Regions from separate parts of the Pseudofrankia coriaricola genome, predicted to be linked through region 2. Evidence: riboswitches for the same ligand, from Rfam matches in the RefSeq annotation. Region 2 holds a riboswitch; each other region holds the start of a gene.
What was found. Region 2 has a riboswitch for cyclic di-AMP ahead of QOZ89_RS28330 (transglycosylase family protein). Riboswitches for the same ligand answer to the same signal wherever they lie in the genome.
Positions count from the first base shown of each region.

Region 1: it holds a riboswitch for cyclic di-AMP, as region 2 does, so the genes downstream of both, QOZ89_RS08740 (C40 family peptidase) here and QOZ89_RS28330 (transglycosylase family protein) in region 2, are expected to answer to the same signal.
Region 3: it holds a riboswitch for cyclic di-AMP, as region 2 does, so the genes downstream of both, QOZ89_RS32745 (peptidoglycan-binding protein) here and QOZ89_RS28330 (transglycosylase family protein) in region 2, are expected to answer to the same signal.

Region 1 is NZ_JASNFO010000013.1:85,242-95,191, forward strand. It holds gene QOZ89_RS08710 (glycoside hydrolase family 26 protein) at 1-837, shown strand, start outside; gene QOZ89_RS08715 (TIGR03085 family metal-binding protein) at 981-1,661, shown strand; gene QOZ89_RS08720 (NUDIX hydrolase) at 1,713-2,198, shown strand; gene QOZ89_RS08725 (hemerythrin domain-containing protein) at 2,120-3,088, opposite strand; gene QOZ89_RS08730 (hypothetical protein) at 3,688-4,251, shown strand; gene QOZ89_RS08735 (hypothetical protein) at 4,363-5,565, shown strand; cyclic di-AMP (ydaO/yuaA leader) riboswitch at 6,062-6,228, shown strand; gene QOZ89_RS08740 (C40 family peptidase) at 6,232-7,299, shown strand; gene QOZ89_RS08745 (PHB depolymerase family esterase) at 8,412-9,050, opposite strand; gene QOZ89_RS08750 (type 1 glutamine amidotransferase) at 9,390-9,950, opposite strand, start outside.
Region 2 is NZ_JASNFO010000057.1:5,963-15,912, forward strand. It holds gene fbaA (class II fructose-bisphosphate aldolase) at 1-379, shown strand, start outside; gene QOZ89_RS28325 (transglycosylase family protein) at 2,223-2,897, shown strand; cyclic di-AMP (ydaO/yuaA leader) riboswitch at 3,542-3,696, shown strand; gene QOZ89_RS28330 (transglycosylase family protein) at 3,716-4,465, shown strand; gene QOZ89_RS28335 (DUF3151 domain-containing protein) at 4,795-5,223, shown strand; gene QOZ89_RS28340 (adenylosuccinate synthase) at 5,547-6,830, shown strand; gene QOZ89_RS28345 (hypothetical protein) at 7,161-8,090, shown strand; gene purD (phosphoribosylamine--glycine ligase) at 8,298-9,659, shown strand; gene purE (5-(carboxyamino)imidazole ribonucleotide mutase) at 9,763-9,950, shown strand, end outside.
Region 3 is NZ_JASNFO010000073.1:70,428-80,377, forward strand. It holds gene QOZ89_RS32725 (amino acid permease) at 1-1,457, shown strand, start outside; gene QOZ89_RS32730 (sensor histidine kinase) at 1,623-4,487, shown strand; gene QOZ89_RS32735 (response regulator) at 4,484-5,323, shown strand; gene QOZ89_RS32740 (hypothetical protein) at 5,337-5,600, opposite strand; cyclic di-AMP (ydaO/yuaA leader) riboswitch at 5,985-6,166, shown strand; gene QOZ89_RS32745 (peptidoglycan-binding protein) at 6,174-6,920, shown strand; gene QOZ89_RS32750 (hypothetical protein) at 7,114-7,833, opposite strand; gene QOZ89_RS32755 (hypothetical protein) at 7,939-8,745, opposite strand; gene QOZ89_RS32760 (ATP-binding cassette domain-containing protein) at 8,742-9,824, opposite strand.

The DNA.
Region 1 (9,950 bases), on a different contig from region 2:
GTCGGCAGCCGAGACAAGGTCGCGGCCTGGGAGCAGTTCCGCGGCTCCAAGGTGACCGTGATCATGGGCTACACCGTGCGCGACAACTGGAACGACATAACCAACCCGTGGATCGGCGGCGAGTACGCCGGCTGGGACGGCCAAATGGTCATCTCCCAGCCGCTCTTCCCCGAAGGCGGCGGCGACTTCGGGTCGTGCGCCAACGGCGCCTACTCATCGCAGTGGGCGCAGTTCGGCAACTACCTGAACAACATCGGGCGGCCGAAGACGATCGTCCGGCTCGCCTGGGAGTTCAACGGCGACTGGTTCCCCTGGTCCGTCGGCAACACCGACGTGGGCACCTGGAAGCGCTGCTTCCAGCAGGTGGTCGGCGCGATCCGCTCGACGGACCCGCAGGCCCGGATCGACTGGACCATGAACGCGCACAGCGGCAGTCCGTACGACGCCTACCCGGGTGACGGCTACGTCGACATCATCGGCATCGACAACTACGACATGTGGCCGCCGAGCCTGAACGAGTCGTCCTGGAGTTCATCGTGCAACTCGAGCGCCGGGCTGTGTGACGTGATCCGGTTCGCCCGGCAGCACGGCAAGCAGTTCTCGGTCTCCGAATGGGGCCTCGTCTCCACCTCGGACACCGGGGCGGGCGCGTCCGGCCAGGCCGGCGGGGACAACCCGTTCTACATCAGGAAGATGTACGACACGTTCAAGGCCAACGCCGACGCGCTCGCCTACGAGACGTACTTCAACAACTCCGAGGCGGGCAACGTCCACTCGTCCCTGCTCAACCCGAACGAGAACCCGAACGGCGCCGCCACCTACGCCTCGCTCTGGTGAGGCTGGGGTGGAGCCGGGCGCGAAGCGTCCCGGCTCCACTAACCCGGCCGGCGGCGGTGCGCCGGCCGGGCGCGCGAGGCCCCCGGCATGGGACAGTTTGCCGGTGGCCTGGTTAGCGGGCGGCGGGGAAGGCGGGTAGGCGCATGGGACGGGCGCGGGACGAGCGGGCGTTGCTCGCGGACGTGATCGAGGCCGCTGGGCCAGAGCACCCGACCCTGTGCGAGGGCTGGGACAGCTATGACCTCCTCGCCCACGTGGTGACCAGGGAGCGGGTACCCAAGGCGGGCCCCGGCCTGATGGTCCCGCGGCTGCATGGGATGACCGAGCGCGCCGAGAAGGCGACGAGGGCGGCCCACTCGTTCCCCGAGCTCCTGACGATCTTCCGGTCCGGGCCGCCGCGCTGGCAGCCAACCCGGATTGGGCCGATCGACAACGCCACGAACCTCGTCGAGTTCTATATCCACGGCGAGGACGTGCGCCGCGCGCCGAAGGGCGTTCCCGAGAACGCCGCGGGCGCGCTCGCGGCGCGCGAGCTCACGCCGGAGCTACGCGAGACGCTGTGGGCCACGGCTCGCCGGTTCGCCCGGGTCGCGTACCGGCGGGTGCCGGGCGGCGTTGTTCTCGAACGCACTGACGGGCCCGCGACAGAAAGCCCGGGTGCGTCGCGGGTCGTCGCGCGCAAGGGCGAGCCGGCAGTGGTTCTGTCGGGCCCGGCCGCCGAGCTGTTGCTGTACGGCTATGGCCGGCGCGCGGGTGCCCAGGTCGAGATCAGTGGCGAGCAGGACCTCGTCGCGGCGCTCTCCGAAGCACGCCTGGGTCTGTGACCGCGGTCGCGGCGGGAAAGACCGGGCAGGCCAGCCAGGCAGACTAGGCATGTGCTGGAACCAATTCCGCGCGTCGCCGCCCGGGTCGTGCTGGTCGACCCGTCCGACGCGTTCCTTCTGATCCAGTCGCACGACCCGACCCTCGAGGACTCGCCGGTCTGGTGGCATGTGCCCGGTGGCGGCCTCGACCCAGGGGAGAGCGCGCGGCAGGGCGCGATCCGAGAGATCGCGGAGGAGGTCGGCATCCGCCTGGCGGAGGTCGGGCAGCCGGTCGGGACCAGGACCACTCGCTTCACGTTCGCCGGCAAGTCGTACATCCAGCAGGAGTCGTTCTTCGTCGTGCGGATCCCCGAGCGGGTCGATGTCGACCCGGCCGAGTGGACCGACCTGGAGAAGCGCTCCACGCTCGGCTGGGCCTGGTGGACTGTCGACGAGGTGGCCGCCAGTACGGAGACGATCTATCCGCGTGGCCTGACGGCGCTGGTCTCCGGCTGGCTCGCGTCCGGCCCGGGCGCCCAGCCCGTCGTCGTGGCCTGAGGCGCTGGGGGACGCGCCTGGGGCGGGCGTCCGAGCAGCCAGGTGCCCCACGGGCCGACCTTGCCCGGCTCGCGGACCTTCGCCCAGGGGATGACCCGCGCGTCCATCGTGTCGAGCAGGTAGTCGAACCTGGCCATCATCCGGTAGCCCAGCCGGCCGCCGAGCAGCCCGCGGGAGCGCAGCAGGTGCGGGTGTGGGCGGCTTGGCGCGCGCGGCAGTGCCCGCTCGTACTCGGCGGCAAGCAGCTGCCGCTGCTCCGGCGTGCTCGCCTGGTCGAACTCGCGCAGCAGATCCTCCTCCTCCCGGCTGTGGTCCGAGATCGCCGTCGCCAGCTCGCGGCGCAGTTCGGTGGCCTCGGCCCCCGGCGGGTGTGTGTCGCCCTGCGCGTACTGCTGAACCCCACGCATGATTATCAACATCTCGCGCGCGCCGGCACGCAGCCGCGTAATACGGCTCTCGGTATGCGGCAGCAGCCGGGCGACTTCCGGATAGATGACGTAGCCCATCGTGGCAAGATGCGCACACATTGCGGCGACGGCGGTGTCACCGGCGCGATGGATCTGGCGTGGGTCGGCCCCGGGCGCCGCTCCGCCCGCCCAGGCGGCGAGCCGGGCGGCGTCGCGGTGCACCGGGCCGACCAGCCGTACGAGACTGTCGTCCGCCGGCTCGGCGTCGACACCCTTATGCGAGTCCGCCTCCGCTGTACCAACATCCACGCCGCTGTCCACGCCGCTGGCGGAGGCCCACGGGCCGCCGGGCGTGGAGCCGCGTCCGGCGCGTGACCCGTCCGCGCGCCGCGACCGCATCTTCACCAGCGATCGCGGCGCGGACCTGGCCGCCGCGAGCAGTCGCGAGTTGGCCAGGGAACCGTGGCGTTTAAGAGCGGGCATCTGCCACCTCCTACAGCGCCCTCCCTCGTCGCGTCGCCGGGGAGCCGGTTCTCCGCTCACTCCCGCACGCATGACCGGCCGGGCGCATCGGTCCGACCCAGGAGACTCCTGCCCCAAAACGGCGACCCTATGGCAGCCAGCCGGCAGATCGACGCACGATCGCAAGGCGTGGCCGCTCGCATGAGGTTCACGCATGTAGTGGCACTCGTTGCCACTACATGTCGCGATGAGCGGCTCCAGCGCGCATCTGACGTCAAGATTACGCATCCGCCTTCTACCCTCGGAAACCTCTCCGCTACCCTGCCGATATGGCTGGCACCGCTGCCCCGGGGTTCCCAGGCTTCCTGCCCGACCGGCGAAGCCCGGGGTCCCTGCCGGATCCGGGGTCCCTGCCCGATTGGCGACAGGGTCCCTGCCGGATCGGCGACAGGGTCCCTGCCGGATCGACGGACGGGGTCCCTGCCGGATCGGCGAAGCCGATCTGGGAGGTCGTGATCTGGGAGGTCAGCGATCTGGGAGGTAAGCGATCTGGGAGGTCTGCTGGCAGGCCGGCGACCGGGCAGGCCGGGGAAGCCTCGGACCGGCGGTACCGGTCCGGGATGTTCGAGCCGCCGAACGGCACGGCGGCCCCCCTGGCTACCGGCACCGACGGCGCGAACGTGGCAGACACGGCCGCGGGAACGGCGTTCGCCGACACCGCCTCGGACGACGCCTCGGGCGCCGCCCGTGACCAGCTGGACCAGCTGCGGCGCCGATTCGTGCGCGGGCAGCTGCTGCCGCTCGGCCACCTCATCGTCCGGTATCGGCTGGTCGTCCCGGGCGGCTTCGAGGCGCCCTGGGTGCTGGTGACCTCCTGGCCCGCTCCAGCCTGGCTGCTGGGACGTTGCCTCAACGACACGGTCCACCCAGACCTCGCGCACATCCGGATGGGACGAACGGTCGCCGTCGGAGTAGACGACGTGATCGACTGGGCCGTGCTGGATGCCAGCAGCGAAATCGCCGAAGGCGGCTGGAGCCGCGGCCTACGTCATGCCGCGGATCTGCCTGACCTGCCCGGCCATCCGGACCCGCTGATCTCCGCCAGGCCCCCAGCCGCCCCGGCTAACCACCTGGTGACTAGCCACCGTCTCGACCGGGCACAGACAGCGAATAGCCCGGACTAGTCCAGTAACGGCACCCGAGCCGACACAAAGCCCACCGCTTCCGGCTTCATAACGATCGCTGCCGGCGTATATGGGCCCCTCACTGAGAGGGCTCGGCTACCGTTACCTACCGTGGCGGATGTAAGCGGCCGGCGCAGCCTCGCCAGCTCGCCCAGCCCGACCGGGCCGCGGAGCCTTGCCGACGCCGGGGGGCAGCGGGCCGAGTCACCCGGCGTGTACGTCCACGCCACCGTGCCTGAACTGGCGCTGCCCGGCATGCCCGCGCCCGGTGACGCTCCTCCGGCTGACCATCCGGGCCTCGACGAGGGCGGCATTCCGGTCGTGGACCTGGCCGGGCGGGAGGAGCCACCCGCGGTCGATCCCACCAGGTCCGAGAGCACACTCTGGCCTGACTGGCCCATCGGGTCCCAGGCCGCCGCCGAGCCCGACGGCCTGCCTGGGCCCGAGTGGGTGGCCGGATCTGAGTGGGTGGCCGAGCCCGAGGGGATGGCCGCCGCGGACGTCACTGGTGGCTCGGAGGGCGCCTGGGTTCCCCCTCAGATCGGCGACGGGCTTCCCGCCGGATCCGGGGTCCCTGCCCGATTGGCGACAGGGTCCCTGCCGGATCCGGGGTTCCTGCCCGATTGGCGAAGCCGATCGGGGAGGTCTGGGAGCCGATCTGGGAGGCCAGCGATCGGAGAGGTCTGGGAGCCCAGCTCGGAGGCCGCCGGCCAAGAGGGTCCGGACGACGTCCCGTGGACCGTGTCCGCCTACCAGGAGCAGACGTACGAGGGCTACGAGGAGCAGGCGTACGAGGGCTACACGTATGTCTACGACGGGCACCCGGGGCCGCACGACGCGGGCGGGCCGGATCCTGACCCCGAGTCTGACTTCTCACCCGTCCCGCTGCCGTCGGTCGGTGCTGACGGTTCGGTAGATCCCCTACCGCCAGATGACCGAGAGGAAGACCGAGGGATCGCCGCGATCGCTCGTGGCGACCTCATCGCGGAGCTTGCCGGCCGGCTCGAACTGCTCGACCAGTTGCTCGGCCGTCTGGAGGAGGCCAAGCGCCAGGCGGCCGACGCGAGCGAACACCTGCTGCTTACCCGTCGGTGGCAGGAAGAGACGGTGCGCACCATCCAGGAGGAGCGCGCTCGGATGCGCCAGCGCCAGCACGCGCTCGACGAGCTCGCCGAGCGGGCCAGGGCCGCGGTCGAGGCCATGCAGGCCACCTACCGGACCCTTCCCCGGGAGGTCATCGAGCTGGCGATCGAGCTTCAGGTGCTTGACCGCGCCGGCTTCATCACCAGACGCGCTCCCCGCCCGCCGCCCTAACGACCGTAAGTAACTATCTCGACGCAACGGGGAACGGTTAGGTTTTGCGCTAATCACAATGGGATTTTAGTCCCAACGACTAGGACCTAATGCCCAGACGGCCCCATCGACCCGGCGAAGCCTGCTCGAACCGTTGGATAGGCCCACTCGTCATAGGGGTGCGGGCGTCCATGGCGCCCCCGGACTAGACACACATCGTGTGCCGACTGTAGTCCTCCGCCCGCAAGGCCGGATCTGCGCGTAGTGTTCAAGCTACGTGGAGTACCCGATGGATCGGCACGACCTAGTCAGTTGCGATGGTTACGGGTGGATGGCTACCCTCGGCGACCCCTGCCATGACGGCAGCCTCGGTCCTCGGAACCGACGGTTCGCAGAAATCAGGCTTATGGGGGGTACCCACGCTTATCGTCATCATCCCAGTGGACTAGTCTTGTTCACGACGTCAGGCTCAGCACCGGACCGAACGCCGAATCCTGCCCGCGGTCCCGGTGTCCCCTCCGAGTCGTCACCTCGGGCAGGAGCGGGGGACCCACCTCGCAGTACCGGCCAGCGCCCCCTCCGGCGCGGGCCTTGGGGTGAAGCCCATCGCGTGCTTGCTGCGCGAGGGCCGGGCAGCCCAGCCCGAACCCGACAGCTCACCTCGCAGGCGTACGGGAAGGACCACACTTGTCCGCGCCCTCCGTACAGTGGGATACCGACACCCTGCCTGATACCAGCAGGGGTCGTCACCGCGGTCTGACCGTGGTGGCAAAGGTCCGAGGTCGTACCGCGGTCGCCGCGGCTACCACCGGTGCGATCGCGATGTCCGGCATCGCCCTCGCCGGCTGCGCCCCGGCGGCCGACACCTCGGCGGACGCGTTCGGAGACGACGGTTCCGTCACCACCGGCCTCAGCCTGGCCAGCGCCTTCGGCTCCGGATCGACGAGCGGCGGCGCCGCCATCCACCCGGTGAGCCTCGCGTCCACCATCGGCGCCGACGACACGGACACCGCGTCCGACCTGGCCGCGCCGACGCTGACCGCGAAGGCCGACGTCGACCTGTTCATCACGAACCCCGACGTCACCGTCTACTCGGACCAGCCGGTCGAAATCGGCTTCAAGCTGACCAACAAGGACACCAACCAGCCGCTGGCCAACCAGCTGGTCAAGGTCCAGGTCAAGCTGCCGACCGGTTTCGCGACCTTCCTGCACCTGCAGACGAACAACGACGGGTACACCTCGTACACCGCGCGGGTGCTGACCACGACACAGATCACCGCGGTCTTCGACGGCACCGACGCACTGCAGTCCGCCGTCTCGGACAACGTCGGCACGGTGAACGTCGCCGAACGGCCGGCCCCTTCGCCCAGCCGGGGCGTCACGATCAACGCCCCGTCGAACGGCGACCTGGGTGAGAAGGCCGTCTACCTCGCGTCGCTGCAGGCCGGCAAGCCCTACGTCTACGGCGCCAACGGGCCGGACTCGTTCGACTGCTCCAGCCTGGTGCAGTACGTCTTCCGGCAGCTCGGCCGCAGCCTGCCGAGGACGGCGGAGGCGCAGTACGAGGCCTCGCTCCACGTCGACCAGGCGCACAAGGAAGTCGGCGACCTGATCTTCTTCGGCACGCCAGGTGACATCTACCACGTCGGCATCTACGCCGGCGACGGGAAGATGTGGGCCGCGCCGCACTCCGGCTCGGTCGTGCAGCTGCAGACGATCTGGAGCACGAGCTACAACGTCGGCCGCGTCCTGTAGCGGGGCGCGGCGGGCGAGGAGGGCTCACTCCTTGAGCGGCGACGTTCGGCCAGGTTCGGCTGCCCCGTTCGCGGGGTCCTTCCTCGAACCCACTCCCCTCCGGGTTCGCGGACACGGCCTGACCGCCTGGCTGGCTCCAACCGTCGGCGAAGCCGGTGGAACCGTCGCTCTCAGAGTTTCCAAAGCCTTCGACGCTCGGTGATGCCCGACCAGGCAGCGACCCAGCGACGCGTCCGCCATCCGTACCGGCGGCGGTAAGTTGCGGCTGGATGCGACAGCGGCCATGGTGGCCCGTCTCCTTCGACGCATCGTGCCTTTCCTCAGGCATTCCCAGACCCCCAGGACTCTCCGCATAGCAGCCGGCGTGGCCCTCGCCCCTTGGCCGCGCCACCCAGGACGTCCGCTGGTGGCATCAAGGGCTTCCCCCTCCCGCCCTCGATTCCGCCAGCGGACCACCCGCCGTCCGAACCCCCTCGGCGGCGGCGGCCCGGCTGGCTGCCCCCACGGCTCCGGGCCGAACAACGCGACGCCGCCCCACCGGATCTCCCCCCATCCGGCGGGGCGGCGCCCGCGGCCAACGAGACACCAACATCAGACTTCCGCCGGCTGGGTTCGCCCGGCCCGCGGATGGCCCGGGACGTCACACGACCGCCCGGGCACCCAGCCCCGCCCGCCCCGTCGGAAACCCCCCCGCCGACGGGGCGGGCGGCTGGCCTCGGTCAGTCAGTCCGTCGTGGGAGGCCGCCGGTGGCCAGGCCCGCATGCTCGCCGGCCCACTCTGGGTCGCCTGGCCCGCTCTGATCGCGTCTCCTAGAGCCGCCGTCACCAGCGTTCGCTTCACCAGCACGCGACTGGTAGATCACCACGACCGTGTCGCCGTAGTCGTGAATCGGGCCAAATCGCGACCGCGACAACACGTCCGCGGCGATCATGAATCGTCGCGGACGGGGCGGCGCGGCAGTAGCTCGCTTTGGTCGGGTCTCCTGGACCGCTCCGGTCGCGGTCTTCCTGGACCGCTCCGGTCGCCGATCCGAACCTGGCCGCTAGAGGGCCAAAGGGTGTGCGAAAATGATCTTCCTTCGCACACCCGGCGGCCGTTGTCCCCAGGATCACTAGCGGGACTTGTTCTGCGAGAAGCTCCACAGGTTGCCGGAGAGGTCGTCGTCCCACGAGGCCTGTCGCTCGCGGTCGGTCGGCACCTGGTCAGGGCAGTTCGGACCCGGATCGGGGTCGAACTGGCCCACGACGCCCACCGCCGCGAACTTCGTGGGGTTCGCGCAGGCGAGGGCCAGCGCGAGCCGGGCGCCCTCACCGAGGCCCCAGATGTAGACCCGCTTCGGATCGATCGCCGTCCAGTCCTCGGACATGTACGTGACGATGTCCATCAGGTACTGCGCGTCGGGTCCGGCTGAGTCCACCTGCCACTCGCCGGCGACCGGCTCGGGGTAGACGAGCGCGAAGTTCTTCCGGTCGGCCAGTTTCGACGCGCCGCTGTCCGTTTCGAACACCTTCGTCTTGGTGTTGTTGTCCGGCAGAACAAGCACAAGCGGAACCGCCTTCTTGGAGTTCCGCTTGGCATGCACGAGCAGTACGCGGCCTTTGGACTCGTACCGGGACGGCATGTCCTTCTCCGAGGTCTTAGCCGAGCCGCTGCCGTGCGCGAAGAGATAGAGCACAAAGATCGCAACGACAGCGATGACGGCTGCCTTGCGGTGCTTGCCCCACCATGCGGTGAGCGGATTGGCGGCCACGCCCCCAACCGAACCACACCTGACACCACGATGGCGCCCGTTTCGGCCAGGCATCTCGCCTGACGATGCCTTGATGGCATCTCGATGGCATCTCGCCGAACGGACGGGGCCCGCGGCCCGACTCCTTTGCCTTCCTCACCCCACTCGTGTCTGCTGGCGCCTCCGGCCGCGCGCGGCTTCGCCACGATCGCGCGGCCTTTGGCTGTGTCTGCTGGGCGCCTCCGGCCGCGCGCGGCTTCGCCACGATCGCGCGGCCTTTGGCTGTGTCTGCTGGGCGCCTCCGGCCGCGCGCGGCTTCGCCACAGTCGCGCGGCCTTTGGCTGGCTTCGCGGCGGACGCTCAGCCGACCTGCAGGGCGCGGATGCGCGCGGCCCGCAATGCCTCGACCTCCGGCGGGCCGGGAAGACGCGGCAGCGAGCCGTGTACCCAGGTCAGCATCAGGTCGGCCAGCGCCGGATTCTGCGCCAGGACCGGGCCGTGCAGGTACGTGCCGATCACTCTGCCGTCGATCCTGCCGTCCGTGCCCTCGGGGACGCCGTTGCCCAGGCCAAGCAGCACCCGGCCGAAGGGAAACCCACCGGCGCCCGGCAGCGGCCTCGTCCGGCCGCCATGATTCTCGTAACCGAGCACGGTCGGCAGACCGAGTGACGGGTCGGGTTCGACGACGATGTCGCCCACGACGCGCGGTGGCAGCGGCGCGTCCGGAGGGTCGAACGAGCGCCTGGTCTCGACGCCTACCAGCCCCATCCCGTCGTGGATCTGACCGCCGGCCGGGAAGCTCTCGCCGACGACCTGGTAGCCGGCGCAGACGGCCAGCACCACCGCGCCGCCGGCGACGGCCCGCTCGATCGCCTTGTTACGCCGCAGGCCCTCGGCCGCGAGTGTCTGCGGCTCGTCCTC
Region 2 (9,950 bases):
GGGCAACGTCAAGCTGCGCCCGACGATCCTGCGCGACGGCCAGCAGCACGTGGCCGCCAAGCTGGGGCTCGGCCCCGACGCGAAGCCGTTCAACCTGGTCTTCCACGGCGGCAGCGGCTCGGAGCTCTCCGAGATCCGCGAGGCGCTGGACTACGGCGTCGTCAAGATGAACGTGGACACCGACGCCCAGTACGCGTTCACCCGGCCGGTCGCGGACCACATGTTCAAGAACTACGACGGCGTCCTGAAGATCGACGGCGAGGTCGGCGTCAAGAAGTCCTACGACCCCCGCACCTGGGGCAAGGCCGCCGAGGCGAACATGGCCAAGCGTGTCGCGCAGGCCTGCGAGGACCTGCGCAGCGCCGGCCAGGCCATTTAATCTGGTTCGCTCCGTGCGGGCACGGCGCTACGGCCCCTTACTCGCTTCGCTCCCAAGGGACCTCCGCGCCGTGTCCTCCTCCGCTCACGTGCCCTCCGGCGACCTCGCTGCGGCCCGACCCAGTTCGCTTCGCTCGTGGGCCGGGCCTCCGCGAGGCGCGCCTCCGCGCCGCACGGTCACCCGCCGCTCAACGTCACCAATCCACAACGACCCGATCCAGAACCATCCCCGCGGGGCCACGTCGCTTCGCTCGTGGACGGGCCTCCGCGAGGCGCGCCTCCGCGCCGCACGGTCACCTATCGCTGAACGTCACCAACCAAGACCCACTCGATCCAGGCGTGAGCCAGAGCCTTGCGGAAGCCTCCGCGCCGCACGGTTACGTCGCGCTTGACCGTTTCTAGATCATCTTGAGCTCGAAGTCACACCTTCGGCCCGGGGCCGCCACTTTGGCAGCCCCGGGCCGAAGTCGTTCTGTGACTTAGCGCTTCCTACCCCATCAGGCGCGAGCACCGCCCACGAGCGCAGCGAAGTGCCCGCAAACAGAGGCTGTTCGAGGATTGGTGACGTTCCAGCGCATGGCAACCGAGCTGGCGCGGAGGCGCGCCTCCGCGGAGGCCCGGCCACGAGCGAAGCGACGGGGTCGGGCCGCAGCGGAGGTCGCCGGAACGCCCGTGAGCGGAGGAGGACGGCGCGCGGAGGTCCCGTGGGAGCGAAGCGAGTACGGGGCCGGAGCGCGCCGCCCGCACGGAGCGAACCAACAACAACCTTCCCGCCCGACCCGGTACCGCTCCGAACGGGGCGACTACCCATCGGCGACTTCTGGACCACTGAGCGCCACCGTCGGTAGACCACCGCGGGGTACGGCATCTAGCGGTCGCAACCGCAATAGTTAACCAGAAGTAATCATTTGACTACCGAATGTACAGCAACCGGGTGTGTCCCGACGGGTGTAGCGAGGATCGCATTTCGCCCGGGCATGCATCGAAGGGGCCGTTCGGGCGGCAGAATGGTAGATTTATTTTTCGACGCGACACGCGGACGACACCAGACCCGCGCGTGGCCCTCCGGCACGGATGGTCCCGCCCGTTGTGGGGCGAAACCGCCAGTCAGCAGATCTTCGACGCGGAGCAAGAAATCACCGACCACGGCACCGGGTAGGAAAGATGAGCGCGCGTATGCGCGCGCTAACATCGTTTCGGGCAGATTTCAAGCAGCGACACGCCGGTGTGGCCTTCTTCACGTGCCTATTTCAATGCTTGCCGTCACCCCGAGGAATGTGGTTATGGTCTTCGCCGTGCCTGGCGACAGGACAGGCACCCACCGGGCGGCACGCCGAATCCTGCCCCCGCCCGGCGAGTTTTTAACCAGCGGCAGGAACGGGGGAACCGAATCCGGACGCCTGACCAGAGATCCTGGACAGCGACCTTTTCCGCCAGCCTTATCGGGACCGACGAGACCCGTGGAGCCGAAGTGGTGACGGAAAAGGCTCAATAGGGCGACGGCCTGCGTGGCCAGACAGCGCGCCACGCCAGCCTCGCCCTCAACAGGCGTCCTAGGGGTGAAGCCGACCGACTTTCGCTGTACTCGTTGATGCGCAGGACCTAGCGCGTCAGCCCAACAGCCGAACATGTCGCGCGGCCGGGCAATCTCTTTCCAGCCCGAACCCGACAGCTCACCTCGCAGGCGTGGGGAAGGGCAACCACGCATGTCCGAAACAAGTACCCCTGGTCGACATCGCATGCCCGGCGGGCGTTTCGTTCCGCCATTGGCCGACTGTCCGCCAGACGGCACCACGAGCGTGCGCGTCTCCGTCAGCCCCGAACCCGCCGAATCGGCGGGGCCGATCCGCCAGTCCCGGGAGCCCCGGCGGGCCATCACGTCCCCGGCACGCCGGCTACGCAAGACCCTCGCGGCCGTTCCCGTCATCGCCGCGGCCGTGGGTGGCACGATCGCCGTCGCGACACCCGCGAACGCCTCATCCACCTGGGCAGAACTGCGCCAGTGCGAGTCCGGCGGAAACTATTCCATCAATACCGGCAACGGATATTACGGCGCGTACCAGTTCTCTGTGAGAACGTGGCAGGGCCTCGGATATTCGGGACTGCCGAGTGCCGCGCCACCCGCGGTTCAGGACGAAGCGGCGCTGCGGCTCGCGCAGCGCTCCGGCTTTGGCCAGTGGCCGGACTGCGGCCGCGGGATGGGCCCGGACCAGCTCGCGCCTGGCGCCAGTTCCCCCGGCGCCAGCCAGGCCTCCCGCTCAGCCCCCAGGGCGCCCCTCGTGACCCAGGCGATCTCCTCGACCACGGCGCGCCTGCCGTTCACGACAGCGCTGGCCGGCCAGTACCGCGCCGATGTCCGGTCCTGGCAGGCCCAGATGAACAAGATCGGCTACTCGCTCGCCGTCGACGGGCACTACGGGCCGCGTTCGGCCGAGGCCGCCCGCGCGCTGCAGCGGGCCAAGGGCCTGGCCGTCGACGGCGTCGTCGGTCCAAAGACCTGGGCCGCCACCTTCGCCTGAGCAGTCAGGCGTCACCGCCCGTCTGACCTTCTTGCCGAGGCCTCCGGCCGCGCAGGGCTCTGCCACTGTCGCTGACGGAACTCCCGGAGATCGGCTGACGCCGGTCCCTGAAGAAGAGCCTCGGCCTGGGCCACCCGCCCGGCACCTCCCTCCCGGGCCGGCCCCGCGAGGTCAGTCGACCCGCCGCCGCTGGAACCTCGCCGCGATCGGCCCCCACCGACCGCTGCCCACGTCGGCGACGGGACCCCTTTCCCACCCCGCCTCTGGCCGCCAGTCGGAGGCATACGGCTCTGACCCGCCGGCTGGTCGGTGGGCAAGGGGACCTGGCGGTAGACGACCGGCCGCTGCCTCGCCGCTGGGCCGCCGCGCCGGCCACAGGGCTGAAAGCCGCGCGAGCCTCATCATGATCGCGCTGCTGCCGGCCGGCGTGCCGGCCAGGCGGCGTCAGCGAGCGGCTGGCGCCACCGCTGGAGCAGTCGCGAACCGGGGCCGCCCCGTTCACTGGGGCGACCCCGGTTTGCGGCGAAGGATGCGGGCTCGCTACAGTCCGGTGCTACTCGCCCGACCTGGGTGAGTCGCGCGGGCGGACGCCAAGTCCTGCCCCCACCCGCGTGTGGAGATGGCCCCTCTATCGCGGGGCACGGATCCGCTTGGGCAGGAGCGGGGGACCCATTTCCGGGCGTGGCGACAGTCGCGTCCTTGGGGTGAAGCCGGTCAGCCCGGACGCGACGCCATCGGCGGAGCGCGAGGTGACGACCGGCCGGGCATTCCCGGCCCGAACCCGACAGCTCACCCCGCAGGCGCAGGGAAGGACCGACATGCCGTCTGAGCAGACCGGCGAAGCCCGGCCCGCCTACAGGACGGGAGGCCGGCACCGCGCCCAGCAGGGCCCGTCGTCGACCGCCCGCCTGCTACGCACCACCGGCGCGGTCACGGCGCTCGTGGGCAGCGGCCTCGCGGTCACCGCGATACCGGCCGGCGCCGCCACCCCGGACGACTTCGCCCGGCTGCGCCAGTGCGAGTCCGGCGGCAACTACTCGATCAACACCGGGAACGGCTTCTACGGCGCCTACCAGTTCGACCAGCGGACCTGGCAGGGCCTCGGCTACTCCGGCCTGCCCAGCGAGGCGCCACCTGCCGTCCAGGACGAAGCGGCATACCGGCTGTACAACTCCCGCGGCTGGTCCCCGTGGCCGGCCTGCTCCAAGAAGCTCGGCCTGACCAACAACGGGCCGGTCGGCGGCGTCTCGTCGTCCGCCTCCAGCGGCTCGGTCCAGCAGGCGGTCCAGCCGGTCGAGCCCCCGATGACGCTCGACCGGGCCCGCTCGGAGGTCCAGCAGTCGGGCTTCCACGGCACGATCTCCTCGGCCGACGGCGGCAAGGTGCGCGCCGACGCGTACGTCTGGCAGCAGCAGATGCGCGACCAGCGCTTCTCGCTCACCGTCGACGGCAAGTTCGGCCCGCAGTCGCAGGGCGTCGCCGCGCTCTACTCGTACCTGACCAAGGTCAGCGACGGCCAGCCCGGCGTCGTCGGCGAGAACATCTGGAACGCGACCGTCCAAGGCTGAGGCTGCCGCGCGGCTCAGCCGCTGCGCGTCTGACCGCTGCGTCAGCCTGGCGGGCGCGGAGCGCCCTTGAGCGTGGTTCCGGGCACAGGCGTATGACGGTGGCTGGGCTGGTTCCAGGCTGGCGACGTGGGTGGGTTGGCGCCAGCGCTGATGCGCCGTCACCCCCCTGGGCTGAGTTGAGTGCCTCGCTCACCAGAACGGCACCACGCTTGCGGGACGGGCCGTCATCTTCTTGGGGCTAGGTCGAGTGCCTCGCTTGCCAGAACGGCGTCAGGCTCGCGGCGCGGGCCGGTCCTTGGGTGGCGGGTCGGGGCGATTACGGTTGGGGTATGACGACTCCGTCCGGGCGTGCCGATCTTCTGGGTGGGCCGCCGGCTACCCTGCTGCCGTTCGACCCCGCGTCCGCGGCGCTCGCCGAGGGCGCGGCGGCCAGCGACGTGGCCGCTCGTTTCCCCACATCCAGCGCGGCCTGGGCGGTGCTGGCCGAGGCGGCGCTCGACGGCGGGCGCCCGGTCGAGGCGTACGCGTACGCGCGCACCGGCTACCACCGCGGGCTCGACGCGCTGCGCCGCTCGGGCTGGCGCGGGCACGGGCCGGTGCCCTGGTCGCACGAGCCGAACCAGGGATTCCTGCGCGCGCTGGCCGCCCTCGGGCAGGCCGCGGCCGCGATCGGCGAGACCGCCGAGGTCGAGCGGATCGGGACGTTCCTGGCCGACAGCGACCCCACCGCGCCCGGCCAGCTCGGGCAGGCCGGCTGATCGTCGGGCCCGCGGGGCCGAATCCTCCGCGCCGAGTTGCCCGAGGGGTCCCCGGGGTTCCTGCCGGACCGGCGACAGGGTTCCTGCCGGATCCGGGGTCCCTGCCCGATTGGCGACAGGGTCCCTGCCGGATCCGGGGTCCCTGCCCGATTGGCGAAGCCGATCGGGGAGGTCTGGGAGCCGATCTGGGAGGTCAGCGATCTGGGAGGTCGGCGATTGGCTACCGGGACGGGTCGGGCATCGAACGCACAGCCAGACACCAGGCCGTCACTTAGCCAATCGGTGGGGAAGGTCGGGCTTCGTTCTTAGTACAGTCTTGCCCCGTGCCTGCGCTTGTCCTGATCGGAGCCCAGTGGGGCGACGAGGGTAAGGGAAAGGCGACCGACCTTTTGGGCGGCGCCGTCGACTACGTCGTGCGCTACCAGGGCGGCAACAACGCCGGCCATACGGTGGTCATAGGCGACGAGAAGTACGCCCTGCACCTCATCCCCAGCGGAATCCTGCGTGCCGACTGCATCCCGGTGATCGGGAACGGTGTCGTGATCGACCCCGGCGTGCTGCTGTCGGAGATGGCTGGGCTCCGCGCCCGTGGTATCGACACATCCCGGTTGATGATCAGCGCGAACGCCCATCTGATCATGCCGCATCACCGGGCCCTCGACCGAGTCACCGAGCGTTACCTCGGCAAGGCCCGGATCGGCACGACCGGCCGCGGCATCGGCCCGGCCTACGGCGACAAGGTCGCGCGCACCGGCATCCGCGTGCAGGACCTGCTCGACCCGGGCATCCTGCGCCAGAAGCTCGAGCTGGCGCTGCGCGAGAAGAACCAGGTGCTCGCCAAGGTGTACAACCGCCGCAAGATCGAGGTTGACGTGGTGGTCGAGGAGTACCTGGACTACGCCGCGCAGCTCGGCCCGCACATCGCGGACACCGGGCTTGTGCTCGACTCGGCGCTGCGCGCCGGCAAGGTCGTCCTGCTGGAGGGCTCGCAGGGCACCCTGCTCGACGTCGACCACGGCACCTATCCGTTCGTCACCTCGTCGAACCCGACCGCCGGCGGCGCGGCCACCGGCGCGGGCATCGGCCCGACCCGGATCACCCGCGTGATCGGGATCATCAAGGCCTACACCACCCGGGTCGGCTCGGGCCCGTTCCCGACCGAGCTCGACGACAAGGTCGGCGACGAGCTGCGCCGCGTCGGCGGCGAGTTCGGGGTGACGACCGGCCGCGCCCGGCGCACCGGCTGGTATGACGCGGTCATCGCCCGCTACGCGGTGCGGGTCAACGGGCTCACCGACCTGTTCCTGACAAAGCTGGATGTCCTGTCCGGCTTCGACCGGGTGCCGGTGTGCGTGGCCTACGACGTGGGCGGCACGCGGATGTCCGAGATGCCGATGACCCAGACCGAGTTCCACCATGCCAAGCCCATCTACAAGGAGCTGCCCGGCTGGCACGAGGACATCTCGGGCGCCACCTCGTTCGACCAGCTCCCGCCCGAGGCGCGGGACTACGTCAGGGCGCTGGAGGAGATGTCCGGCGCCCCGATCTCCGCGATCGGCGTCGGCCCCGGCCGCGACCAGACACTCGTCCTACGCGACCTCCTCTAACGGGCCAAAGGGCGTGCGAAAATGATCTTCCTTCGCACGCCCGGCGGCCGTTGTCCCCAGGATCACTAGAGGGCCAAAGGGCGTGCGAAAATGATCTTCCTTCGCACGCCCGGCGGGCCGTTGTCCCCAGGATCACTGACGGATCACCAGCGCCACGCCCGCCCGGTTGCGGCACGGCCCGTGACGGGTCACGCTTCCTTGGTCACGCTGCGCAGTCGCCGGGAGGTGGATCACGTGGTCGCCCGCCCGTCCGAGGAGCCGCAACCCACTCCAGGACCGCCGGAAGCACGGAGGGAAGCCAGCTTCAGGCCTACCTCCGGCACGCCGGCAGTGCTGGCCCCCATCGACGGCCGTCAAGGCGGGATCGGCCCCGCCCGGACCAGTGACAGGGTCCCCGCCGGGCCGGCGGAGCTCTTCTGGCAGGTCAGGCCGGGCAGCTACCGCGCGGACGTGGATGCCGACGCGTGGCCGGTCGGGTTCTCCCCGACGGGCGAGGCGCTGCCCGACGCGCTCACCGACGTCCTGCTGCGCGGCAGCCACTGGGTGCGCAGCGCCCAGCGGGCCGAGGCGGAGCGTCGGGAGCGTTCGGCCGCCATCGCCACCCATGTCGAGGCGCAGCTGGCCACGTTCCTCAGGTTGTGCGCCGAGGCGGAGCTGATGCCTCCGGTGACGATGCGGGTGGTGCGGGACGTTCCGCGGCTGGCGGGAGCCAGGCATCGCGCCGAGGGCCGGCCGCGCGCCGCGCTGCGCACCGCCGACGACCTGGCCATCCCGCTCGGGCTCGTCGATCCGGCGGGAGCGGCCCGTTCGGCCACCGACTCGCCGGCGGACCAGCCGGCCGACCCGCCGGACCGGCCCCGCCCATCCGACAGGAACCCCGGCCTTCGCCGGTCCAGGAGGAGCCCCGGGAACCCCCCGCGGGGCGCCGACCGCCATGACCGGCGCCCCCCGGCCGGCGGGCCGCCCAGCCACTGGCACGGCAGGAGCCAGCTGACGGCGTGGCCGCTGCTCTACTGGCGGTGTGAGAGCTTCCCCTCGGCCGGCCGGTCGCTGCACCTGTTCGTCGAGCCGGGCGGCCGGACGTTCGAGGGCCGGGACCTGCCGGCCCCGCTGACCGTGGTCGGCCGGCAGGTGCGGGTCTGGCCGGTCGACGCGCCGTCGATCGTCGAGGGCATGGCCGAGGTCGACGCCCGCCGCTGTGCCCTCCACCTGGTAGACGGGATGGCCCGGCTGCTCTGGAGGGCGGGAATCGGGCTTTAGGCGAGCGTCGGGGAATCAGGGGACAGGTCGGTTTCCGGGTATGGTGCGGCGCGGGCCTGAGGTCCCCCGCCGACCAGCGTCACCGGTCCCCAGGGGCGGCCCGCGGCGGCCGCACCCCGACTGGCAAAGGACCGACGGACCGATGACGCACGGCGTACGACGCCCACGACCGCCTGGCCGGGTGCTCCCAGAGGTGGCGGCGTGGGCATGAAGGTCCTTGTGGTCGGCTCGGGCGGGCGGGAGCACGCGCTGTGCCGGGCGCTCACCCGTGACCCCCGCGTCGGCTCGATCGTCTGCGCGCCCGGCAACGCCGGCACCGCCGACATCGCCGAGCCCCGCCCGCTCGACGTCGCCGACCCGGAGGCGGTGGCCGCCGTCGCCGAGTCCGTCGGCGCCGAGCTCACGATCATCGGCCCGGAGGTCCCCCTCGTCGGCGGCGCCGCCGACGAGCTGCGCGCCCGCGGCCTGCCGTGCTTCGGGCCGTCCGCCGCCGCGGCGCGGCTGGAGGGCAGCAAGGCGTTCGCCAAGGACGTCATGCGGGCCGCGGGCGTGCCGACAGCCGCGGCCCGCGACCACGCCGAGGTCGAGCCGGCGCTCGCCGACCTGGACACCTTCGGCCCGCCCTACGTCGTCAAGTACGACGGGCTGGCCGCCGGCAAGGGGGTGACGGTCACCGAGGACCGCGACGCCGCCGTCACCGCCGTCCGTAGCTGCCTCCAAGGGCCGGACGACCGAGTGGTGATCGAGGAGTACCTCGACGGCCCGGAGGTGTCGATGTTCGCGGTCGTCACCGAGGACGGCACCGTGGTGCCGCTGCTGCCCGCCCAGGACCACAAGCGGATCGGAGACGGCGACACCGGTCCGAACACCGGCGGGATGGGCGCCTACGCTCCCCTTCCCTGGGCCTCACGCGGGCTGGCCGGCCAGGTGGTCACCACGGTCATCCGGCCGACGGTCGCCGAGATGGCCCGGCGCGGCACCCCGTTCGCGGGCCTGCTCTACGCGGGCCTGGCACTCACCGCGCGCGGGCCGCGCGTGGTCGAGTTCAACGCCCGGTTCGGCGACCCGGAGACGCAGGCGATCCTCGCGCTGCTCACCACGCCGCTGACCGACGTGCTGACGGGCCGCCGCCCGCCGGTGTGGCGGTCGGGCGCGGCGGTCACCGTGGTGCTCGCCGCCGCCGGCTACCCGGGCACGCCGCGGCTCGGCGACCCGATTCGCGGCCTCGATGCCGCCGCGAGGCTCACCGGGGTGGACGTCCTGCACGCGGGGACGAGGCTCGACGCGGACGGGCGGGTGGTCTCGGCCGGCGGGCGGGTGTTGTCCGTCACGGCGATCGGTTCCAACCTCGAGTCCGCGCGAGGATCGGCGTACGAGGCCGTCAGCCGGATCTCGCTGCCCGGCGCGCGTTACCGGACCGACATCGGTGACCCGGCGCGGCTGCGCCACGCCGCGGACGTCCGCCGCGCCGGCTCGGTCACCCAGCGGACCGACCAGCCCGGGCCGGCCGACGGCCCGCGTGGGCCGGGCGTGTCCGGTGGGCCGGTCGGGCCGGGTGAGCCTGGTTAGGCGGCCATCGCCCCGAGCAGTCCCGAGCAGTACAGCCGCCCGGGAGTACGTGCCGGTGGTCGAACCGGAGTCCTCCCCGACGACGAGGAGCGAAGTGAGCAGCATGTCTAGCCCCCCCGAATCCCCCACCGCCCGTTCACGGGTCGCGGTCGTCTACGGGTCCGCGTCGGACGCGCAGACGATGAGCAAGGCCGGCGCGACCCTGGCGCGGTTCGGCGTGGCCCACGAGGAGGCCGTGCTCTCAGCGCATCGCGCGCCCCGCACGCTGGCCGACTGGGTGGAGGGCCTGCG
Region 3 (9,950 bases), on a different contig from region 2:
TCCTGCGCGGCTTCACCGAGGCGGTGGGGATCGCGGTCATCCTCGTCGTGATCTACCTGTCATTGAACGCCGTGGTCGTGGCCGTGTCCCTCGCCAAGGTCGTGGGCGAGCCGCACGTCATCAGCGACTGGCACCAGCTGCTCGTCAACGAACATCCCAACCCGTTCCTGCTCGTCGGGTTCGCGCTGATCGTGTTTCCCAAGCTGGCGTTGGGCCTGTCCGGCTTCGAGACCGGCGTCGCCGTGATGCCGCTGATCAAGGGTGATCCCGAGGACACCGAGGCGCACCCGCGCGGCCGCATCCGGGACGCCCGCCGGCTGCTCACCACCGCCGCCGTGATCATGAGCGTGTTCCTGCTGAGCACCAGCCTGGTGACGGTGTGGCTGATCCCGGAGAAGGACTTCGACACCGGTGGGCCGGCCAACGGCCGCGCGCTCGCCTACCTGGCCCACGACCTGCTCGGCGGCGCGTTCGGCACCGTCTACGACGTCAGCACCATCTCGATCCTCTGGTTCGCCGGCGCGTCCGCGATGGCCGGCCTGCTCAACCTGGTCCCGCGCTACCTGCCCCGGTACGGCATGGCCCCGCGCTGGACCCGGGCCGTCCGCCCGCTGGTGCTGATATTCGTCGGGATCGGTTTTCTCGTCACCTGGGTGTTCGACGCGAGCGTCGACAAGCAGGGCGGGGCGTACGCGACCGGCGTGCTGGTGCTCATCACGTCGGCCTCGCTCGCCGTCACGCTGTCGTGCATGCGGCGCGACGCGGATGGGCGGCGCTCGACCCGACGGATGGTCACCTTCGGGATGATCACGGCGGTCTTCATCTACACGACGATCGCGAACGTCTTCGAACGGCCAGACGGTCTGATCATCGCGTCGATCTTCATCATCACGATCCTGCTCGTCTCGTTCGCCTCCCGTTCGGTGCGCGCGTTCGAGCTGCGGGTGACCGACATCCGAATGGACGACATCGCCCGCCGCTTCGTGGCCGAGGCCTGCTGCCTCGGCCACGACGGCGAGCCGGGCGGGCACCTGCGGCTGGTCGCGAACGAGCCCGACTCCGGGGACGAGGCCGAGTACCGCGACAAGGAGGCTCAGGTCCGCCGGGACGCCCACGTGCCGGCCGGCGACCCGCTGCTGTACGTCGAGGTCTCGATCACGGACGCGTCCGAGTTCGAGGGCGCGCTGTCGGTCATGGGCGTCGACCGGCACGGCTACCGGGTGCTGCGGCTGACCAGCGCGTCGGTCCCGAACGCCATCGCCGCGCTGATGCTTTACCTGCGCGACCTGACGGGCGCGCGCCCGCACATCTACTTCGAGTGGACGGAGGGGAACCCGTTCACGAACCTGCTGCGCTTCCTGTTCTTCGGCGTCGGCGAGGTCGCCCCGATCACTCGTGAGGTGCTGCGCGAGGCCGAGCCGGACCGTTCGCGCCGCCCCGCCGTCCACGTCGGTTGACACCCGCCCATGGACGGTTCAAGCCCCCGCCAACGGCGATGAAGTCCACCGGACGCCGAGGCGCCACCCATCTCCATGACCTACTACCTCCGCCCCCACGACCCATCGCCCACCACACCGAGACAGCCAGACATGCCTGAACAACCAGGCAGAGACGAGCAGTTGATGACGACGGGCGCCGCCGACGGTCCGCGCCGGGGAAGGCTACGTATCTACCTGGGCGCGGCGCCCGGGGTCGGCAAGACCTACGCGATGCTCTCCGAGGGGCACCGGCGGGCCGGGCGCGGGACCGACACCGTGATCGGCCTGGTGGAGGCACACGGCCGCCCGCTCACCGCCGACATGTCCGAGGGCTTCGAGACCGTCCCCCGGCGGGTCCTGCGGCACCGGGGCAGCGAGTTCACGGAGATGGACGTCGACGCGGTGGTCGCCCGCCGGCCGGCACTCGCGCTCGTCGACGAGTACGCGCACACCAACGTTCCCGGCGCCCGCAACACCAAGCGCTGGCAGGACGTCGAGGAGCTGCTCGCCGCCGGCATCGACGTCGTCACCACGCTCAACATCCAGCACCTGGAGTCACTGAACGACGTCGTCACGAAGATCACCGGGGTGCCGCAGCGAGAGACGGTCCCCGACGCCGTCGCCCGGGCCGCCGACCAGGTCGAGCTGGTCGACATGGCCCCCGAGGCACTGCGCCGCCGGATGGCGCACGGCAACGTCTACGCCGCCGACAAGGTCGACGCCGCGCTGTCGAACTACTTCCGGGTCGGGAACCTCACCGCGCTGCGCGAGCTCGCCCTGCTCTGGGTCGCCGGCCAGGTCGAGGAACAGCTCGACAGGTACCGCGCCGACCATGGCATCACCGCGACCTGGGAGGCCAGGGAGCGGGTCGTCGTCGCACTCACCGGCGGACCCGAGGGCGACACCCTGATCCGGCGCGCGGCCCGCATCGCCGCGCGCTTCCCCGGCGGCGGCGACCTGCTGGCCGTCCACGTCAGCCGCCCGGACGGCCTGGTCAGCGGCGCGGACCCGGCGGCGCTGGCCCGCCAGCGCGACCTGGTCGAAAGCCTCGGCGGCAGCTACCACCAGGTTCTCGGCGACGACGTCCCGGCCGCGCTGCTCGACTTCGCCAGGGCCGAGAACGCCACCCAGCTCGTCCTGGGCGCGAGCCGGCGCGGCCGGCTCGCCCAGGTGCTCAGCCGCGGCGTCGGCGTCACGACGACCGCCCGCTCGGGCTCGATCGACGTCCACCTCGTCACCCACGAACGGTCGAGCGCCGCCAGCGGCCGCGGGCGGCCCACCGGCGAGGAGCCGGCGGGCGGTCGCCGGCCTCACCGGCCCGGCGCGCCCGGCCACGGCCCCGGCCCCGGCCCCGGCCACAGTGGCGACCACAGGGTCGTGTACCGGCGCCAGCTGGCCGGGTTCGCGCTGGCGGCGGCCACGCTCGTGCCGCTCACGGCGGTGGCGGCGGCGACCCGCTCCGCCCTGAACCTGACGTCCGACATACTGCTCTACCTGCTGGTCGTGGTGGCGGTGGCGGTCGTCGGCGGGATCTGGCCGGCGCTGGCCGCGGCGGTCGCCTCGTCGCTGCTGCTGAACTACTACTTCGCTCCGCCGCTGCACCACTGGACGGTCGCCGAGCACAACAACACGTTCGCGCTGGTGGTGTTCGTCGCGGTCGGGGTCGCGGTCAGCCGGGTCGTCGACCTGGCCCGCCGGCGCTCTGGCCAGGCCGCTCGGGCGAGCGCCGAGGCGGAGACCCTGGCCACCCTCGCCGGCACCGTGCTGCGCAGCGAGCACCCATTGCCCGCGATCCTCGAACGGGCGCGTGAGAGCTTCGGGATGACGTCCGTGGCGCTGCTCGAGTCCTACTCACCCGACGAGGACGCCCGGACCGGACCGGCGACGCCGTCGACGACGGCCGGCGCGGCCGCGGAGCCGGCGAAGGCGAGGACGGGACGGGAGCGCTGGCGGGTCGTCGCGTCGGTGGGGCACCGGCCGTGCACGCGGCCGTCGGAGGGCGAGGTCGAGGTGCCGGCCGGTCACCGGTTCACCCTGGCGCTGCGCGGCCGTCCGCTCCCGGCCGCCGACCGGCGGCTGCTCGCCGCGTTCGCCGCCCAGGCGGCGACCGCCACCGAACGCCTCCGGCTCGCCGAGGAGGCGGCGAGCGCCAGGCCGCTCGCGGAGGCCGACCGGGTGCGCTCCGCGCTGCTCACCGCCGTCGGGCATGACCTGCGGGCGCCGCTGGCCGCCGCGAAGGCGGCCGTCACGGGGCTGCGTGCCCAGGATGTGGCCTGGTCGGACGAGGAGCGCGCCGAGCTGGTCGCGACGGCGGACGAGTCGCTCGACCGGCTGACGGCGCTGGTGGAGAACCTGCTGGACATGAGCCGGCTGCAGGCCGGGGTGCTGTCGGTGTTCCCGCGGGCGGTCCATGCCGAGGACGTCGTCGCGCTCGCGCTCGACGGCATCGGCCCGGACGCGACCGGAGTCCGTATCGGCACCGAGCCCGCGGATCATGGTCGTGACGAGATCGGCGACGTCGGCGACGTGTCTGAGGTGCCCGCGATCCGGGCCGACCCGGTGCTGCTGGAACGGGTGGTCGCGAACGTCGTCGCGAACGCGATCCGGTTCTCGCCGGCCGGAACTCCGCCGCTGATCACCACGAGCACGCTCGGCGGGCGGGTGCAGATCCGCGTCGTCGACCGCGGCCCCGGCGTGCCGGAAGCCGACCGGGACGCCATCTTCCAGCCGTTCCAGCGCCTCGGCGACACCGACAACACCACCGGCACCGGCCTCGGCCTCGCGCTCTCCCGGGGCCTGATCGAGGCGATGGACGGCACGCTCACCCCGGAGGACACCCCCGGCGGCGGCCTCACGATGGTCATCGACCTCCCCGCCGACGCGGACGGCGAACCCCGGATCGAACACGGGCCCGGGCCGGATGACGGGCCCGGGCGGGATGACGGGCCCGGGCGGGATGACGGGCCCGGCGCGGCGGCGGGCGGCGGAGACGCCGGGAGCGTCCGATGACGCGGGTGCTGATCGTCGACGACGAACCGCAGATCCTGCGCGCGATGCGGATCAACCTGCGGGCGCGCGGCTACGAGGTGGTCGTCGCCGACACCGGCGCGGGTGCCCTCTCCGCCGCCGCGTCGGCCCTCCCGGACATCGTCATCCTGGACCTCGGCCTGCCGGACATGGACGGCGTCGAGGTCATCCACGGCCTGCGCGGCTGGACCCGGGTGCCGATCGTGGTCCTGTCCGGCCGCGCCGAGAGCCGCGACAAGGTCGGCGCCCTGGACGCCGGCGCCGACGACTACATCACCAAGCCGTTCGGCATCGACGAGCTGCTCGCCCGGCTGCGCGCGGTCGGCCGCCGCGGCGGCGAGCAGGGGGCGAGCCCGATCGTCCGCTTCGGCCACATCACCGTCGACCTCGCCGCCCACCGCGTCACCCGCGCCTGGCCTTCCGCCGACGGCACGGGCGGCACGGGCGGCGCGGGCGGCGCGAACGGCACGGGCCATGCGGACGACGACGCGGACGGCCCTGACGGCACCGCCGGGCGCGTCTCGCCCGACGGCGGTGCCGGTGGTGACGTGGGCGACGGTGCCGCCGGCGAGGAGCGGGCCGACGAGATCCACCTGACGAAGACCGAATGGGGTCTGCTCAGGGTGCTGGTCAGCCATCCGGGCAAGCTCGTCACCCAGCGCCAGCTGCTCACCGAGGTCTGGGGCGCGAGGTACGAGACCGAGACCCACTACCTGCGCACCTACCTCAACCGCCTGCGCCAGAAGCTCGAGGACGACCCGGCCCGCCCCCGCCACCTGCTCACCGAACCCGGCATGGGCTACCGCTTCCAGCCTTGAGCCGGGCGGGGGATCAGCGGCGGGTGGCGCAGAGGGTGGCCATGAGGTTCTTGTCGCGGTCGACGCACGGGGTGAAGCCCTCGCCGCGGAGCAGGTTCTTGGCCGTGTCGGTGCTGACGTACTCCAGGAGGGCCGACAGCAGGCTGTCGCCAGGCGGGGTGCCGTACGTGTAGAGGTAATCGCCATCAGCCGCCTCCGGTGTGTTCAGGAAATGGCCCGCACGAACGCACTCCTCGACGGCCGACGAGCCCAGGTCACCCGCTGTGACCTCAACCACGGCGACCCAACGACCGGAACACGCCGCGACAGGCGATTGCTCGACCAGAGGGAAGTCCGGCCAGGCATTACGCGGCGCATCTGATCTGCGCCGCTCGCGGCGGGCCACAAGCGGGACAAGTGACCACCAAAAGCCGCTCCGCGACAATGATTCGCGCGGCAACCAGCTCTTGTTCCCCGAATTTCGCGTCAATTACTGTGACGCTGGTCACAATTAGCTACCAGTAAGCGCACTGCCACAAGGTATTGCACGCTGCGTGACAGACCTGCCGGACATCTGCCCAGTTCACCAGCTTGTGACTACAGCGGGTAGCTAGTTACGGTTGCTCCGCTCGCTGCAAGCACCGGTCCGGACGCCGAGTTCTGCCCCCGGCCCAGTGCCCCCTCCGAGAGATCGCCAGGGCAGAAATGGGGGAACCACGTTCCTCCGGGCTGGCGCCACGTGGCGCCAGCCCTCGGGGTTAAGTCGGCCATTCAAGGCGCTTGTTCAACGCGCCCGAAAATGACCGGCCGGGCTTCCCGGCCCGAACCCGACAGCTAACCTCACAGGCGTGCGGGAAAGATATCTCGAACAATGCGCAAGGGTCGTCATCGTAAGAAGAATGTTGTCCGCCGCCGCGGCTCCGCTGTTGTCGCCGCCGGTGTCATGACGGCCACCGCCGGCGCCGCCGTCTTCGCCGGCGCCTCTCCGGCCAGCGCCGCCTCCACCATCGTCTCGGATTCTCAGATCGCCGCCTACGCGCATTCCGCGGGCCTCGACAGCTGCCGCGTCGGCCTCGCCACCTGGGTCGCGATCGCACTCGCCGAGTCCAGCGGCAACCGCTACGCGCACGCCACCGTCGGCGAGGACTCGCGCGGCCTGTGGCAGATCAACATGCGGGCGCACGCCGGCTGGGTCGGCAGCCGCGACCTCTACGACCCGGCGACCAACGCATGGGCCGCCACCCAGGTCTGCAAGGGCTCCGGCCCCAGCGCCTGGACCACCTACACCAAGGGTGCCTACCGCGCCTACCTGGCGCGCGGCAATGCCGCCGCGAACGCCGTCGGCAGCGGCGCTGTCCTCGCCGCCCCGGTCTCCCTGGCCAAGGCCCCGGCGATCCCGGCGAATGCCTGGTACCTGTCACAGGCGGCGAACCACGCCACCTACCTGGACGCGGTCCGCCAGCTGCAGCAGAAGCTCGCGAGCCTCGGCTACACGGTCGGGGTCGACGGCTACTTCGGCCCGCAGACCAACGGTGTCGTGCGCGCCTACCAGGCCTCCCACGGCCTGCTGGTCGACGGCGTCGTCGGGCCGCAGACCCACAAGGCTCTGTTCGGCTAGTCAAGGCCCCGACCGTCGTCGGACGGTCGGAATCCCGCCGGTGGGTGAGCAATGCGGCCAGCCCGCCGGCACTCACGCCCTCCCGCGCCTCTTCCCCCTCCGGGCGCGGGAGCCCAGGAACCGCCCTGACCTTTCCCTCCTGTCGAGGTCAGGGCGGTTTCGCTGTTCAGCTCCCGTCCGCCCCGACCGACGGTCAGGTCGCCCTGCCTCCGCCGTTTCGCGTCAGGATGACCGTCCCATCCGGGTCACTTCCCGCATGCGACTCATAGTGCAGGCTCAACCGACCCGACCCCTGGAGCATCAGGGTGATGTCCTCGTCGGTGCAGACCTCGTCGCCCGGCTGCGCCGCCTCGTGAACGCGGACTGACGAGTCGTCGCCGACCTCGAGCAGCGTCACCGTCTCGGTGCAGGCGCCCGCGTACGTCGTCGCGCCGACGATGTCGCCGACCTTGCCGTCCTTGAGGTCCAGGGACATCTCGGCGCCGCCGACCGTGCCGTACCAGGTTCCGACGAAGGCGCTCGGCACCGTGGTCTCGCCCGAGCCACCGTCATGGCCGACCAGTCTCAGCACGCCGAGGACAACGCCGGCGACAACGACCAGCCCACCGACGACCAGCACGGGCAGCAGCCAGGGCCGCCTAGGGGACGGCGACGGCTGGCGGCCGGCCGACTGGTACCAGGGGTTCTGGCCAGCCGGCGGGACCTGCCCTTCCGGCGGAGCCCACTGGTATCCGGTCGCCGGCTGGTACTGCGGCGCGTACGGCTGCTGGTTCTGCTGCTCGTACGGAGGCTGGTATGGCGGCTGGTACTGCTGCTGATACGGCTGGTTCTGGCCCGCCTGCGGGTAGCCCTGGTACCAGCCCGTCGGCTGATATTGGCCCGAGTACTCCCCGGAGGGCTCCCCTGTACCCATGCGGCCCAGTCTGCCCCGGCTGCCGCCGGACGGTTCGACCGGATCGCGGAATTGTCCCCGGTATGGCCGCGCATTGGGACCACGGGCCCGCGCCGGGAACCTCGCCTAGATGGGCAGGGTGATGTGCCGGCTGGCGACATGGGCAAGCAGGGCGGCGAGGGCAGTGGCGGCGAGCGCGGCGAGCAGGCCGAGCGTGAGGGGAGGCTGCGGCAGACTGTCCAGGCCCAGCCGGCCTGCCAGCGGCGGCCCTGTGACGCCGCGCCTCAGCACCAGCTCCGCCACGGCCGCCGGAAGCAGGGCCGGCACGACCAGGGGCACGAACGCCTCCCGGCCAAGGACCCCCCGAGCGACGCCGATCAGCCATCCGGAGGCGAAGTAGCAGGCGAACAGCGCCGCGTAGGCGGCGCCCACCCGGACCAGCCCGCCGCCGCCGGACAGCCGCCGGCCGCCGGACAGCTCGTGGCGCCAGCCGAGCGTGTGGAAGGCGAGCCCCTCCAAGCCATACCCGAGAGCGATGAACAAGCCACCGGCCACCGCGATGACGACCAGCGTCACGGTGGCCGCCGAGGCGACCCGGGCGCGGGTGACACCGTTGCCGACCAGCATCGGCGCGAACGTCGACGTCATCGACAGTCCCGCGGCGAGCGGCACGAACCGCTGCCAGCCGGAGAACCCGTGCTGCCAGAGACTGTGGTCGGTCGAGCCCGCCCCGGCCACGATCCCGAGCACGATCCCGAACACGGCGGCGATCGCCAGCCACAGCAGGCCGACCCAGATCATGGTTCCGGCCGTCGTGATGGCGGCGGCGTTCGGCAGCGACGGCCGTCCGTTCCCCGCCGGGGCCGGGGACGGGGACGCGGTCGTGGTCACCGCGGTCGCCAGGTCGTCGGCGTGCTGGTCGGGGTCGGTCATGACATGCGCTCCCGCTGGTCGCCGGACTGGGGTCGGTCATTGGTCAGATAGGTGACGAGCGCGCGCAGCCCCACCGGGCCGACGCTGATCCCGGCCCGTTCCGCCGTGGTGAGCCCTTCGGGCGGCATCGGGCCGGTGAGCACGACCGAGCGGAGCCGGCCCAGGTGGCGATCGGCCACAACGGCCGTGGCATCACCGACCACGGCGCGCAGGAAATCGGCGACGGTGCCGGCCTCGCCGGTGAGCTCACGGCCGAGCGCGCGCAGCTCGGCGGGCCGCCCGGCCGCCAGCACCCGCCCGCGGCCGAGGAGGACGACATCGTCGAGCAGCCCGCCGCCGCCGTTACCCGTGCCGCCGCTGTCCTCGCGGCCGCCGTCCCCACCGGGGCTGTCGCCGCCGTGACTGTCCGTGCTGTGGCTATCCATACCGCCGCGGCCGTCCATGCCGCCGCCGTCATCGCTATCGCTATCGCCATCGCCATCGCCTTCGCCGACGGTGGCACCAGCCAGGATGATCGTGCGTGGGTGTGCGGCCTGGTCGGCGCGCAGCTCCTGATGGAACGCGGACAGGTAGTCGGGCTCCAGGTCCAGGTGCGCCTCGTCGACCATCGTCAGCGGCGCCCGGCTCGCCAGGCCGATCGTCACCGCGAGCGCCGCCCGCCGGCCGCGGGCCAGGGTGCCGACCTTCGCGCCGACGGCGACCTCGAACCGGTCGAGCAGCCTGTTCGCGAAGGCCTGGTCCCAGCGGGGACGCAGCAGGGCGACGATCTCGAGAACCTCGCGGACCGTCGTCGACTCGTCGACCCCGATCCCGCCCCGGCCGTCGACCAGACAGATCCCGCTCATCAGCCGCGCGTTCTCGTAGGGATCCTCACCGTCGACGCGCACCGTGCCGCCAGACGGGCGACGGTAGGCGGCCAGGCACGCGAGCAAGGTCGACTTCCCGGCTCCCTCACGGCCGAACAGCCCACAGACGCGGCCCGGCTCCACGGAGAACGAGACGTCGTCCAGCGTCGGTGGCGCCGTGCCACCGCCCCGATGACGGACCGCGAGCCGCTCAACGTCAACTCGATAGCTCATGCCACCAAGCTGTTCCAGCCGCCCGGTCACCGCCTACGGCCGCAGGGCTATGGCGCGGGCGACCTCGGTCGATTCCGCTGGCCGCCGCCACACGGCCCGGTCGGGCCGGGCCGGCGGGTACGGGCG